3 regions of the Nonomuraea sp. NPDC059194 genome follow, and region 1 is predicted to be linked to each of the others. Evidence: riboswitches for the same ligand, from Rfam matches in the RefSeq annotation. Region 1 holds a riboswitch; each other region holds the start of a gene.
What was found. A riboswitch is a leader RNA that binds a small molecule or an ion and turns the genes downstream of it on or off. The one in region 1 is predicted to bind cobalamin.
Positions count from the first base shown of each region.

Region 2: it holds a riboswitch for cobalamin, as region 1 does, so the genes downstream of both, ACFXJ8_RS13615 (ribonucleoside-diphosphate reductase subunit alpha) here and cobN (cobaltochelatase subunit CobN) in region 1, are expected to answer to the same signal.
Region 3: it holds a riboswitch for cobalamin, as region 1 does, so the genes downstream of both, ACFXJ8_RS04770 (ABC transporter substrate-binding protein) here and cobN (cobaltochelatase subunit CobN) in region 1, are expected to answer to the same signal.

Region 1 is NZ_JBHZBH010000001.1:280,679-282,851, reverse strand. It holds gene cobN (cobaltochelatase subunit CobN) at 1-1,298, opposite strand, end outside; cobalamin riboswitch at 1,336-1,516, opposite strand; gene cobG (precorrin-3B synthase) at 1,534-2,173, shown strand, end outside.
Region 2 is NZ_JBHZBH010000008.1:131,802-133,974, reverse strand. It holds gene ACFXJ8_RS13615 (ribonucleoside-diphosphate reductase subunit alpha) at 1-875, opposite strand, end outside; cobalamin riboswitch at 963-1,161, opposite strand; gene ACFXJ8_RS13610 (Bug family tripartite tricarboxylate transporter substrate binding protein) at 1,166-2,089, opposite strand; gene ACFXJ8_RS13605 (helix-turn-helix domain-containing protein) at 2,138-2,173, opposite strand, start outside.
Region 3 is NZ_JBHZBH010000002.1:433,551-435,723, reverse strand. It holds gene ACFXJ8_RS04780 (hypothetical protein) at 1-39, opposite strand, end outside; gene ACFXJ8_RS04775 (Gfo/Idh/MocA family protein) at 108-968, shown strand; cobalamin riboswitch at 976-1,096, shown strand; gene ACFXJ8_RS04770 (ABC transporter substrate-binding protein) at 1,169-2,143, shown strand; gene ACFXJ8_RS04765 (FecCD family ABC transporter permease) at 2,140-2,173, shown strand, end outside.

The DNA.
Region 1 (2,173 bases):
CGCAGCTCCTCGGGCAGCGTGCCGTACCAGGCGAGGTAGGCGTCGGCGGAGATGCGCACCGGGTTGGCGGCGAGCTGGTCCTCGGTCAGCCACTCCTGGTCCTGGCCGCCCGCCGCGATGAGCGCGTGGATGAGCGCGTCGCCGTCGCCGTCGGCGACGCCGGGCAGGCCCTCGCCCAGGTCGTAGCCCTCCTCGGCGAGCCTGGCCAGCAGCTTCACCGTGCTCGCGGGCGTGTCGAGGCCGACCGCGTTGCCGACGCGCGAGTGCTTGGTCGGGTAGGCCGAGAGCATCACCACGAGCTTCTTCTCGGCGTTCGGGACGTGCCTGAGCCGCGCGTGCCGTACGGCGGTGCCCGCCACGCGGGCCGCGCGCTCGGGGTCGGCCGCGTAGACGGTCAGCCCGTCCTCGTCGACCTCCTTGAACGAGAACGGCACCGTGATGATCCGCCCGTCGAACTCGGGGATCGCCACCTGCGAGGCCGCGTCGAGCGGCGACAGGCCGTCGTCGTTCTCCTCCCACGCCTGCCTGCTCGTGGTGAGGCAGAGCCCCTGCAGGATCGGCACGTCGAGCTCGGCCAGCGCGCCCACGTCCCAGGCCGCGTCGTCGCCGCCCGCTCCCGCGGTCGCGGGCTTGGTGCCCCCGGCGGCCAGGACGGTTACCACGAGCGCGTCGGCGGTCCGCAGCGTGTCGAGCAGCTCGGGCTCGGCCGTACGGAGCGAGGAGCAGAAGATCGGCAGCGCGCGCCCGCCCGCCTCCCCGATCGCTTCGCAGAGCGTCCGGACGAACCCGGTGTTGCCCGCCATGTGGTGGGCCCGGTAGTAGAGCACCCCGACGACGGGGCCCTCGGAGACGGCGCCCTCCATGTCGAGCAGCCCCCAGGTCGGGGTCGGCTCGGGCGCGGCGAACCCGTGCCCGGTCAGCAGCACCGTGTCGGACAGGAAGGAGTGCAGCTCGGCCAGGTTCGACGGGCCGCCGTGGGCGAGGTAGGCGTGCGCCTCGGCGCAGACGCCGCCGCTGACCGTGGACAGCTCCATCAGCTCGGCGTCGGGCGCCTGCTCGCCGCCCAGCACCACCACGGGACGCGGGCCCGCCAGCAGGTGGTCGAGCCCGTCCTCCCAGGCCCTGCGCCCGCCGAGGAGCCGCACCACCACCAGGTCCGTACCCTCGACCAGCGCGGGCAGGTCGTCGACCGTGAGCCTGGCGGGGTTTCCCAGCCGGTACGGCGCGCCGCTCGCCCTCGCGCTGAGCAGGTCGGTGTCGGAGGTCGACAGCAGCAGAACGGCCGTGCTCTCGGGCACAGGGAACTCCTCCCTCGGGGTCCTCGCCCCGGTCGCGGGTGTCACGAGAGCGGGAGTCTCCTGGCTCCCGGATCGACGCTCACCCCGGCCTTCCCATCCGTCGCCGGACAGTGGCCTGCGGTGGGGTTCGCTCCCCGGTCACAGTGGCGGGACCGCGCCGGCTTCGCACCGGCTTCCTCCGTCGCCCTCGTCTGCGATCAGACTAGAGGGTTTTGGACGGGTTACCATCCTCCGCGTGGACATAAATGACTTTTCGGGACAAGCACGCCTTGATGCGTGTCCTGGGGCGCTGCAGGTCCACACCGCCGCCGACGGGGCCCTGGCCAGGGTCCGCATCCCGGGCGGCGCGCTCACCTCCGCCCAGCTCAGGGAGCTGGCGGACTGCGCCGCCACGCTCGGATCCGGCGTGATCGAGCTGACCTCCCGGGCGAACGTCCAGGTCCGTGGCCTGCGCGCGCCCTCGGAGTTCGCGGCGCGGATGGCGGCGGCGGGCTTGCTGCCGTCCGAAACCCACGAGCGGGTGCGCAACATCCTCGCCTCCCCTCTGGCGGGCCGCGCCCCCTCGTCCCTGGTGGACGTCCGGCCACTGGTCGCCGCCCTGGACCGCGGGCTGTGCGCCGCGCCCGAGCTGGCCGCGCTGTCAGGCCGCTTCCTCTTCGCGCTGGACGACGGCACCGGCGACGTGCTGTCCTGCGGGGCCGACGTGGCCTTCCTGGCCACCTCGCCGTCCGGCGGAGTGCTGCTGCTCGGCGGGGTACGGCCCGGCCTGCCCGTGGGCGTCGCCGACGTGGTCCCGCTGATGCTCGTCGCCGCCCGCGCCTTCGTGGAGCTGAGCGACGGCACCGCGTGGCGCGTCACCGACCTCCCCGACGGCC
Region 2 (2,173 bases), on a different contig from region 1:
TCCGCCTCGACGCGGCGCATGAACTCGTCGGGCACCCAGTTGGCGAGGTTGAGGTTGTGGGCGCGGCGCGCCTCCTCGCCGGTGTTGTCGCGCAGTTCGAGGAACTCCTCGATGTCGGCGTGCCAGGTCTCCAGGTAGACGCAGGCCGCACCCTTGCGGCGGCCGCCCTGGTTGACGGCGGCGACGCTGGCGTCGAGCGTGCGCAGCCAGGGGACGATGCCGTTCGAGTGGCCGTTGGTACCGCGGATCAGCGAGCCGCGCGAACGCACCCTGGTCCAGGCGATGCCGATGCCGCCGGCGTACTTCGACAGCCTGGCGACCTGGCCGTAGCGCTCGTAGATCCCCTCCAGCTCGTCACGCGGCGAGTCGAGCAGGAAGCAGGACGACAGCTGGGCGCGGCGCGAGCCGGAGTTGAACAAAGTGGGCGAGCTGGGCAGGTACGACAGCGTGGACATCAGCGCGTACAGCTCGGCGGCCTCGGCGACCGACGCCGACAGGCCGCACGCGACGCGCAGCATGAAGTGCTGCGGGCGTTCGAGCACGCCGCGGGTCTCCGGGTGGCGCAGCAGGTAGCGGTCGTAGACAGTACGCAGGCCGAAGTACTCGAACCTGTCGTCGGCGCCCTCGTCCACGAGCGCGTCGAGGGCGGCGGCGTTGGCGGCCACGAAGGCGGCCAGCCCGTCCTGCAGCAGACCCGCGGCGTGGGTGGCCGCGATCGACTCGGAGAAGGTCCGCACGCCGTGGGCGGCGGCCTCGTCGGCGATCTCCTCGGCCAGCAGCCTGGCGGCGACCCTGGAGTTCTCCGGATCGGTGATCACCCTGGCGGCGGCCTCCTCGATGGCCAGCCGGCGATCCACCTCTACGATCTGCGTCACGCTCTCTCCTCGCGAGCTTCGCCCCCGTGAGGGCAGGCGAGAGCACGCGGGCACGCCGCAGGGCCCCCTGGCCCTCCCTCGAGGCCTTGGACAGGTCATACCGCTGGCAGGTCTTCGGACTCGCGGGCGTACGTCAGCTTCCTACTGGCCGTCGCTTCCCAGGCCATGGGCCCAGTGCTTCGTGACGGCGGTCGTTCCCGCTCACCGCTGCGGGGCAGTGCCGGAATCTCACCGGCTTCCCTTTTGCTTCGCCCTGCTCGGGCGAACCAGCGACGACCAGGATCCTACATCTAGTGGCCGCGGACGCAACTACCCCAACAAGTTGTGTCGATCAGGCCGAGGTCCTTGAGCACTTCGCGGGTCCTCTCGACCTCGGAGCCGAACCACTGGCCGAAGTCGTCGCCACTGAGCGGGATCGGTTTCCAGCCCTTCGTACGGCAGGCCTCCCGCCACCGCTCGGACCCGACGACCTCGTCGAGGAGCTCGACCGCCTGGGCGCGTTCGCCCTCGCCCATCTCCTTGGGCCCGAGCACGCCGCACCAGTCGGCGAAGTCGACCCGCACGCCCGACTCCAGCAGGGTCGGCGCATCGACGCCCTCGACCCGTTCGGCCGAGGAGACGGCCAGCACCCTGACGCGCCCCTTGTCGAGGGGCTTGCGCCACTCGCCGAGCGGACCCGCGGCGATGGCGACCCGGCCGGCCAGCAGCGCCTCGGCCGCGTCGTTCGTGGTGGGGTAGCCGGCGTAGTCGAGCACTCTGGCGTCGGCACCGAGGCCGCGGGCGACCAGCCCGAACAGCAGGTGGTCGGTCTCCCCCTGCGGCCTGCCGCCCAGCACGGTGCCGCCGGGGTCGGCGACCAGCCGCCGGGCGAACTCGTCGAACTCGCGAAACAGGGAGGCGTCGGTGACCACCAGGGCCTCGACGTCGCCGACGAGCCTGGCCAGAGGCGTGCCGATCTCCTTCGACCTGCTGATCTCGGCGGCGGCGAGCGCGGGCAGGCCCGTCACGGTCAGCCTGGTGCCCCCTGCCGACATCCCGCCGCGCCTGAGCTGCCCTTCAAGGGCCCGCGCGACGGGGATCCAGGCCTCGCCGCCTGGCACGACGGAGAAGCTCGGAACCTGTCGCGTGGGCGTGCCGCAGCCGGACAGGCAGGCCAGCGCGCCCAGCGCGCCCAGCGCGCCCAGCGCGCCCGCCACGAACTCCCGACGGCGCATGCGCCCTCCCCGTCACCCCGGCCCCCTCCACCCAATGTTATGGGCTCGTCACGGAGAGTCGCTCATCGGGGTGGGCAGGTCGGC
Region 3 (2,173 bases), on a different contig from region 1:
GTCGGCTCCCGACCGGGGAGTCGTGTCGAGACTGGTCATGGTCAGAGCGTCCGTCCGTCGCGGGCTCGGCGCATGAGTAGGCCCCTACTCATCTAAGGTGAAGGCCCATGGAGCCATTGGCGGTAGGACTGGTGGGCGCGGGCCCGTGGGCGGAGATGGCGCACGCGCCGATGCTGGCCAAGGGCCCGCACACGAGGCTCGCGGGCGTGTGGGCCCGCCGTCCCGAGGCGGCGGCCAGGCTGGGCGCTCCCGTCTACGAGCGGATCGAGGAGCTGTTCGACAACGTGGAGGCGGTGGCCTTCTGCGTGCCGCCTGCCGTACAGGCCGAGCTCGGTGTGCTGGCCGCCAAGGCGGGCAAGGCGCTGCTGCTGGAGAAGCCGCTGGCGGCCGACCTCGACGGCGCGCGCAGGCTCGCCGGCGCGGTGGCGGAGGCGGGCGTGCCGTCCCAGATGCTGCTCACGCTGCGCTACTCGCCGCAGGCGCGGGAGTTCCTGTCCAGGTGCGCCGAGGTCGAGGCGTTCGGCGGCCAAGCGACGGCCGTCTCAGGCACGCTCACGGGCGGCGGGCCGTTCGCCACACCGTGGCGGCTGGAACGCGGCGCGCTCCTCGACGTCGGGCCACATGTCATCGACCTGCTCGACGCCGCCCTCGGCAGGGTGGTGGGCGTGCGCGCCCACGGCGACCCGCTCAGGTGGATGGGCCTGCTCCTCGACCACGAGGGCGGCGCGGTCAGCGAAGTATCGATGTCGATGTCCGCCGCGGGCGACTTCACTCCCATGCGCGTCGAGGTGTACGGCGCCGCCGGCAGCGTCCAACTGCCCGCCTTCGACGACGACCCGCTCGACGTGGTGGCCGAGGAGTTCGCGGCCACCGTACGGCGGGGCGGCGGCCACCCGCTCGACGCGGCGCGTGGCCTGCACCTGCAGGAGATCATCGCCGAGGCGGAGGCCCAGCTCACCACCCCTTGACTTCGGCCTTGCGCGGAGGATTGATAGCGTTTGTCCGACGCGCAGCGTTGCAGCGAAGTCCGGTGTGAATCCGGCGCTGTCCCGCAACTGTCATAGCCAGGTCGCCTGCCGCCGCGCCGACGTCATCAACCCTCGTGGAAAAGGGTGATCCGTCGCACATTCGCGGGTCTCTCGGTTCCGACAGTGTGAAAGGACTACTCGTGAGGCCCGTACGCACGGTCTTCGCGGGCGCGCTGCTGGGAACGGTCGTCCTGGCCGGTTGCGGCCAGACCGCCCCCACCTCCGCCCCCGCTTCCGCCCCCGCTTCCGCACCCGCCCCCAGTCCCGCATCGAGCGCCCCCGCCGCGCAGGACGCCGCCTTCCCCGCCACCGTGCAGGCGGGCAACGGCGCGGTCACCATCGCCAAGAAGCCCGAGCGCATCGTCTCGATCTCGCCGACCGCCACCGAGACGCTGTTCGCGATCGGCGCGGGCCCCCAGGTCATCGCAGTCGACGAGATGTCCACCTATCCGGCGGACGCCCCCAAGACCGACCTGTCGGGCTTCAACCCGAACGTCGAGGCGATCATCGCGCACAAGCCCGACCTCGTCGTCGCCTCGGACGACAAGGTCGCCGCCCAGCTCGCCAAGGTGAACGTCCCCGTTCTGGTGGAGCCCGCCGCCACCAAGATCGACGAGGCCTATGACGAGATCGTCGACCTCGGCGTCGCCACCGGCAACAAGGCCAAGGCCGACGAGGTCGTCGCCGGGATGAAGGGCAAGCTGGAAGAGCTCGCCGCGGCCGCGCCGCAGGCCAAGAAGCTCACCTACTACCACGAGCTCGACACCACGCCCTACGCCGCCACCTCCACCACGTTCATCGGCCAGATCTACGGCATGTTCGGCCTGGTCAACGTGGCCGACAAGGCTCCCGAGGCGGCCGGCGGCTATCCCAAGCTGTCGGCGGAGTTCGTGGCGAAGGCCGACCCCGACCTGATCTTCCTGGCCGACGTGAAGTGCTGCCAGCAGAGCAAGGAGACGCTGGCCAAGCGGCCAGGATGGCAGAACCTGAAGGCGGTCAAGAACGACCGCGTCATCCAGCTCGACGACGACATCGCCTCCCGGTGGGGTCCGCGCATCGTGGACCTGGCCACCGCGATCGGCGAGGCCGTACGCAAGGCCGACGCGAGCCAGTGAAGCCGCGCGTGCCCGCCAGGGCCAGACCGC